DNA from 2 places in the Arthrobacter sp. B2060 genome. Region 2 is predicted to be linked to the other one. Evidence: predicted binding sites of a transcription regulator. Region 2 holds the regulator's gene; the other holds the start of a gene.

Region 1 (3,404 bases), on a different contig from region 2:
GCACGCCCATGTCCAGGATCATCCGCGATACCTCGGCCACCGTCAGAAAATAGGAGGCGAAGCCGAGGTTGGCGATGATCTTCAGTTCGTGATCCAGCCTGCTGCGCATTTCAGCCTCGGCCTTCCCGGAAATACCCGGAAAGCGGCGTGCCACACCGGCCTCGCACCTCAAGGCCAGTTCCGCCAGTGGGTCACCTTCGATGCCGATCACCGAAGTCTCCGGAACGACGGGCTGCTTCCAGCCCATGTCCGTGACGGGATCCATCCTGCAGCGGTCGGCGAGCGCCTCCGTTTGCGCGAGCAGGACCTGAAGATCCGCCACACCATACCCGGCAGCGTGAATAATTTCCTTGCCCAGCTGCAGCATCTGGTCAGGGGACTTCAGCCAGCCCTGCCCATTGGGCTGGAGCAGTGGCGCGGCCGAGAGTTCGGGCAGGGACTTCAGGGTCCGGGCTGAGTCGAGGACATCGGCCGTGGCGGCACCGTCCTCGGCACAATAACGGACTGCATTGGTGAGGACCGCCGGAACACTGTACTCCTGGGCGAGCTTGAGCATGCGGACGGCATGGGCGGTGCTGAGGGGCTCTCCCGGGGCGCTGAGATGCGAGACGACCTCCGCCACGACGCTTCCGGCCGGCAGGGAATCCAGCCAGCTCTTGAAGAGCGTGCGGGGCCGGAGGTAACGGCGCCCGCCCATGGCCCTTCCGACGTCGGAATCCGGCCCGATCAGCACGCTGAGCACGGGCTTCAGGGTGTGCGGGTCAAGAATCCTTGATGCCAGTTCCGCCCGGGTGACTGCAGCCGGCACCGTTCCCCCTGCCTTGCCCGTGGTGCGGGCATGGGCATCGGAAATCAACCGGCAGAGCGCCTTGTAGCCAGCCCCGTTGTTGTGGCCGTGCGCAAGCACCACGACGCGGCCGGAAAGCTGGGTGCGAAGATCTCCCTCGTCGTCGAAAACGGCGAGGTCCACCCCGACCACCGGGTCCAGGCCGGCAGCCATGCAGGCTTTCAGGTGCTTGACCGTTCCGTACAGGCCGTCCCTGTCTGTGCAGGCAAGGGCGGTTGCACCCTGGGCCGCCGCCGACTGGGCGAGTTCATCGGGCCAGGAAACGCCGTAGTGGGCGCTGAAGGCGGTTGAAACGTGCAGGTGGGTAAAGCTCATGCTGTCTTATGCCGGAGTGCGTCGTGGATCCGGAGCAGCCGCCAGCGTCCGCTGCCGGTATGCCGGACCAGATCGAGTGTCAGGTGTTCAGGGGCCGCAGGGGCCTCTTCGGACAGTGGGGGTTCCACGGGTGTTACCTGAACTCTCCAGATCTCGTGATCCACAAGTCCGGGCCCACTGCCCAGTGGAGCCCGCTGTTCCTCGGCCCACCACTGGCGGCGTTCATACCAGTGAACCGGCTCGGCGCAGACCGTGTACCTCCGCCCGCCCCACTGCAGTTCCACGGGCTGGCCTTCTGGTCCACAAGCAACGTCCACGGACTCGCTGAACATGCCCATAGGTGCCTCCGGAAACCAAGATGAAGGTGCTGCAGATGAAGGATGGTTCGAATATGTATTCGAATATCTACAGTCTACGCCTGGCCTCCGGCAAAACCTAGATGGGTGTGGACTGACAGCGGCTCAAGGGGCAGGATGGAGCCATGAGTTCCAATGACGCACTCCTGAAGCACGTAAGCATCGCCGCCAAAGACACCATCTTGGAGGCCAAATTTGATATTGACGGCAATATTCCAGGATCGGGCGCCTTCGTAGTGGGGCTCGTGGCAGCAACCCCGGACTATTCACATCAGCGAAGACTCGGAATTGAGTTCATGAACGGCGAGGCCGTGTCAATGTACTCGTTCAGCCATGACGGCACCGAGGAAAACTTTGACGTCAAGAGCGTCGAGCATTCGGGAAGCACCATAACGGGTAACTTCCCCATGAGCACGGTGCTTGGACTGGAGAAAGGCCACCTCATGTCAGCCTTCAGCGAGGCCGACGGACGGGAATTCCAGTCCGGCGTTCCGGTGGAAGAAGCCCTCTAGGCACCTAAGGAAGCAAAATACACGGGGCCAATTTCCCGCCGCCGCCCCGAAGTCCCGCCGGCAGCTCCTGCTGCCCGGTCAGTTGTTCTCGTTATGGATCTTCATCTCGAGCTCGATGAACTTCGAAATCATGGCCCGGTAGGTGGTTTCCACGATGTCCGGGTCGATTTCCTTTTTCTCGGCAGCGGCGCGGACATGTTCAATCACACGTTCCACGCGCCCGGGAGCCCGGACCTCGGCGTCATCGCCCTTCAGTGTTCCCGCGATCCTGATCAGACGTTCGCGGCGCGCAATCAGCGTGACGATCTGGTCATCAACCTCGTCCACGGCGATCCGGACAGCGGCGAGCTGTTCCCTGTCAGCCTGGGCGCTTTTATCGTCTCCGTGATTTGTGGGCATGTCCATGACAGTATCGAACCATGCAGCCCCGAGTCGATTTTATTTCCCTGGGAGTGCGAAGCGTGGCCGCCTCCCGCAGCTTCTACGTTGAGGGCCTCGGCTGGCCCGTCCACCGGGAATTCCCCGAAGTGGTCTTCATCCAGGCCAACCATGGCCTCATGTTCTCCCTCTGGGACGCCAGGCAGATGCAGGCCGAAGCCGCCGTGGATGCCCCCGCGTCCGTCCCGTGCATCACGCTCAGCCACAACATGAAAAGCGCTGCCGAAGTCGATGAGGTGATGGCCCAGGCGGAATCTGCCGGCGCAACTGTCGTGGCAAGCCCCAAGACCCAGCCGTGGGGAGGGTACACGGGTTACTTCGCCGATCCGGACGGTTTCAGGTGGGAGATCGCCTTCAACCCCACGTGGACAGTTGACGACGGCGGACGGGTCAGCCTGTGATGCGGCCCGCTAGAAGAGTGCTTCCACCGGCTCGATGAGTTCCGGCGAATTGTTCCTGACGTTGCCCACGGCCGGCCCTACCGAATCCACCCGCCAGCCCGCCGCCTCGTCCTGGACCCCGGAGCGGACGAGGTCCAGCAGCCCGGCTGCGTCGTCGACCTGCGGGTCGAGCCATGCCGCCATGGTGTCCCGGCTCATGGGCAGCGGGACACGGTCGTGAAGCGCGGTGAGCTCACCGAACACTGTGGATTCGGCACCCTCCGGCGGTGAATCCGCCGTCATGATCGACATGGAAAGCATCCAGCGGGCCGGGTCATCCTGCCCTTTGGAGGGGTCCTTCCACCACTCATAGAGGCCCGCGAAGACCATTCCCGGCCCCTCCTTGGGATGTACGTAGTACGGCTGTTTGCGTCGCCCTTCGCCCTGCTTCCATTCGTAATAGCCGTCTGCAAGCACTGCGCATCGCCGGGACTGCACGGCCTTGCGGAATGCAGGCTTCTCGAGCACCGTTTCGCTCCTGGCATTGATCATCTTC
Region 2 (3,404 bases):
TCCGAAGGGCAGCTCTTTTCGCTGGGCGAGGACACCAGCGTCCCGCACTTCGCCGCGGCGATGGGCGGACCGTCTTCACAGCTCGGCAAAGAGGTGGTCCGGCTCCGCGAATGGGCGGAAAAGACCACCACGGGGGACCGCGACGAACTCCTCCCGGGCGTGACCGACCGTGCCTGGAGGCAGGTCTCTGTCACGTCCATGGAATGCCTCGGCGCGCAGAAGTGCCCCCTCGCCGAGGAATGCTTCAGTGAACTGGCCCGGCACGAAGCCGCCGAGGCCGATGTCGTGGTGACCAACCATGCCATGCTCGCCGTCAGCGCCTTCGAGGGCCTGGCCGTCCTGCCGGAGTACGACGTTGTGGTGGTGGACGAGGCCCACGAGCTCCAGGACCGTGTCACCGGCGCTGTTTCCGGGCAGTTGTCTGTCGCCATGGTGCATGCCGCAGCCTCGGGCGCCCGCAAGCACACAGGCATTACCGTGGATGCCCTCAACAACGCCGCGGCCAACCTTGAACTTGCCCTCACCGGCGTTCCCAGCGGGCTGCTTCCGAACGGACTCAACACGGAGCAACTCGACTGCGTGGACCAGCTTCGCGAGGCGTGCCGGGCGGCGCTGTCCGATTCCAAAGGGGACAGCAACAACGCGGTCGACGGCGGGCGGCAACTCGCGCGGTCCCGCCTCCTCGTCATCCTGGAGCTGTGTGAACGGCTGCTCGCCGCGCGCGAGAACCGCGAGGTGGTGTGGTTTTCTCGGAACAGCACCTTTGACCCGCAACAGGGCTATTCGGCACCCGACGACACGCAGCCCGCCCTGATCAACATCGCACCCCTGAGTGTTGCCGGGCGCCTCCGGGAGGGCCTGTTCGAAGGCCACACCGTGGTCCTGACCTCCGCCACGCTGGCAATCGGCTCCGCGTTCGAACCCGCCGCAGGCGGACTCGGTCTCCTGGGCGAAGGCGCCCCAAGCTGGACTGGCGTGGACGTCGGGTCCCCCTTCGACTACCCGAAGCAGGGCATCCTGTACGTGGCCGGGCACCTGCCCAAGCCGGGCAGGGGGACCTCGCCGGAAGCTCTCGACGAACTGGAAACGCTGATCCGCGCCTCCGGCGGGGGAGCGCTGTGCCTCTTCTCGTCCCGCCGGGCCGCCGAGGATGCTGCCGAGGCGCTGCGCCCCCGCCTGGACGTCAGCGTGCTCTGCCAAGGCGACTCAACCATGACCGCACTGGTAAAGCAGTTCGCCGACGAACCCGACACCTGCCTGTTCGGCACCATGTCCCTGTGGCAGGGTGTTGATGTTCCCGGCGGTTCGTGCCGGCTGGTGGTCATCGACAGGATTCCGTTCCCGCGGCCCGACGACCCCCTGATGACGGCACGCTCCCGGGCCGTGGCCCAGGCAGGCGGCAACGGCTTCATGTCGGTGTCGGCCACCCATGCCGCGATCCGTCTCGCGCAGGGCGCCGGACGACTCATCCGGTCCACGGACGACAAGGGCGTGGTGGCAGTCCTGGATTCGCGCCTTTCGACAGAACGCTACGGCGGGTTTCTCCGCGCGGCGCTCCCGCCGTTCTGGCCCACGACGGACCGCAAGATCGCCGTGGCGGCGCTGGAAAGGCTCGCCGGAGCGCGGTAGTCCGGGGGACTCGTTGACGGCGGCCCGGAACCTGGGGCGGGCCGGAACCGAAAGCGGGCTGTGACCTACAGCGTGTGGTGACCTACAGCGAACGCAGGACGGACACGACCTTGCCCATGACCACGGCGTGGTCGCCCAGGATGGGCTCGTACTGGGTGTTCTGGGGAAGCAGCCAGGTGTGGCCGTCCCGCTGCCGGAAGGTCTTGACGGTTGCTTCGTCGTCCAGCAGCGCGGCCACGATGTCGCCGTTGGCGGCGTCGCTTTGGCGCCGCACCACCACCCAGTCACCGTCGCAGATCGCGGCGTCCACCATGGAGTCCCCGGCGACTCTCAGCATGAACAGTTCCCCGTGGCCAACGAGCTGGCGGGGCAGCGGCATGAGGTCCTCCACCATCTGGTCGGCGAGGATGGGGCCGCCGGCTGCGATCCTGCCGACCAGCGGAACGAGGGCCGTGTCTGTGGCGCTGGGCAACTCCGTAACGGAGGCACCGCCCACGCTGTGCAGTCTGGCTTCCTTCTCGGCGCCTGCAGATTTGGGGACTCCGGCGTCGAGCGTCAGGGGCATGAGGACTTCCATGGCCCGGGGACGTTTGGGATCGCGCCGCAGATATCCGAGCTTCTCGAGCTGTGAGAGCTGGTGGGTGACGCTGGACAGGCTGGCCAGGCCAACCGTGTCCCCGATCTCCCGCATGGAGGGAGGGTATCCGTTGTCATTGACCGAGCGCTGGATGGTTTCCAGGATCTTCTTCTGGCGGACAGTGAGTCCCTTGGGTGCTGTCCGGGACCGCTGGCTGCGCTGGGTGGCTTTGCCGTCGGAGGCTTGTGCTGCCATGTTCGCCAACGCCTTTCGTTCCTCCCGGCTTGCGTGGCTGCAGTTGCCGGGAACTTCCGGCCTGAAATGTCAGACCCTGCTGATCAACTGCAGAAGTGGTTGTTCTTTGATTTCCAACGTAGGCCAGCCATAAAGCTTTTTCAAACATTTGTTCTAGCGAGTCTCGACTTTGTTCGTTGATAGGTGCTAAAAATGGAGAAGCAAAGTTCGAACATGTGTTCTAGTTCAGCTGCGAAGCAGTCCGGTTATTCGAAGATTCCGGCGTATGTCCGGCGGACCGGGCACACGGGCAGCACAGAATGGTCCAGGAGGGCTCAGTTCATGTCAGCTACAACAGCAGGTCACCATTACCGTCCCGAGAAGCGGCGCAGCCCCCAGAGCCGGCAGGCCACCCAAGGCCTGCAGGGCCCGCATGCCGGCGGGCGGCCAGGCGGGCCGTCAGGCAAGCCGCCGCGCCTGCGGCTCACCCGCCGCGGGCGGATCGTCCTGATCGGACTGCCGCTGGTACTGCTGGCGGCACTGCTCCTGTCACTCGCCGGCCTGTTCAACTCACCGGCCAAGGCTGCCGACACCGCCGGCGGTCTGTCGGTGACGGAGACCGTCTCCGTGACGGTGCAGCCAGGGGAATCGCTGTGGGCCATTGCCGGCAGCGTGGACCCGGACAGGGACCCGCGGGACGTCATCGCGGATATTGTCCAGCTAAACAACCTGGACAACGGCAAGGTCATGCCGGGACAGCAGCTGTTCGTCCCGTCCAAATAGGTACCGATCCGTCACGGCCGGTCGGCCTTACCCGTCACAGTTTCCCGCTCGCCGCCCGGGGCACTTAAACTGTCCAAGTGACTGACCAGCTTGAGCGACTGAACCGACTTCCCCTGCGCACCAATTTGCGGGGGCTGACGCCTTACGGGGCGCCGCAGCTCGAGGTGCCGATCCTCCTTAA

The links. Region 2 encodes LexA, which represses DNA repair genes until DNA is damaged. Its sites were predicted from a motif close to TCGAACANNTGTTCGA; they were not measured.
Region 1: AC5RUM_RS08205 (DUF6504 family protein) is a predicted target of LexA. The motif match lies at 1,548-1,563, and genes of this name have one in related genera.

Annotation. Positions count from the first base shown of each region.
Region 1 covers NZ_JBNHFR010000003.1:292,808-296,211, reverse strand. Annotated here, with positions in the region: gene AC5RUM_RS08210 (DNA polymerase III subunit alpha) at 1-1,162, opposite strand, end outside; gene AC5RUM_RS08205 (DUF6504 family protein) at 1,159-1,500, opposite strand; gene AC5RUM_RS08200 (hypothetical protein) at 1,644-2,030, shown strand; gene AC5RUM_RS08195 (chorismate mutase) at 2,109-2,435, opposite strand; gene AC5RUM_RS08190 (VOC family protein) at 2,450-2,869, shown strand; gene AC5RUM_RS08185 (SOS response-associated peptidase) at 2,879-3,404, opposite strand, start outside.
Region 2 covers NZ_JBNHFR010000002.1:364,737-368,140, forward strand. Annotated here, with positions in the region: gene AC5RUM_RS06470 (ATP-dependent DNA helicase) at 1-1,629, shown strand, start outside; gene lexA (transcriptional repressor LexA) at 1,712-2,461, opposite strand; gene AC5RUM_RS06480 (LysM peptidoglycan-binding domain-containing protein) at 2,783-3,223, shown strand; gene AC5RUM_RS06485 (histidinol-phosphate transaminase) at 3,301-3,404, shown strand, end outside.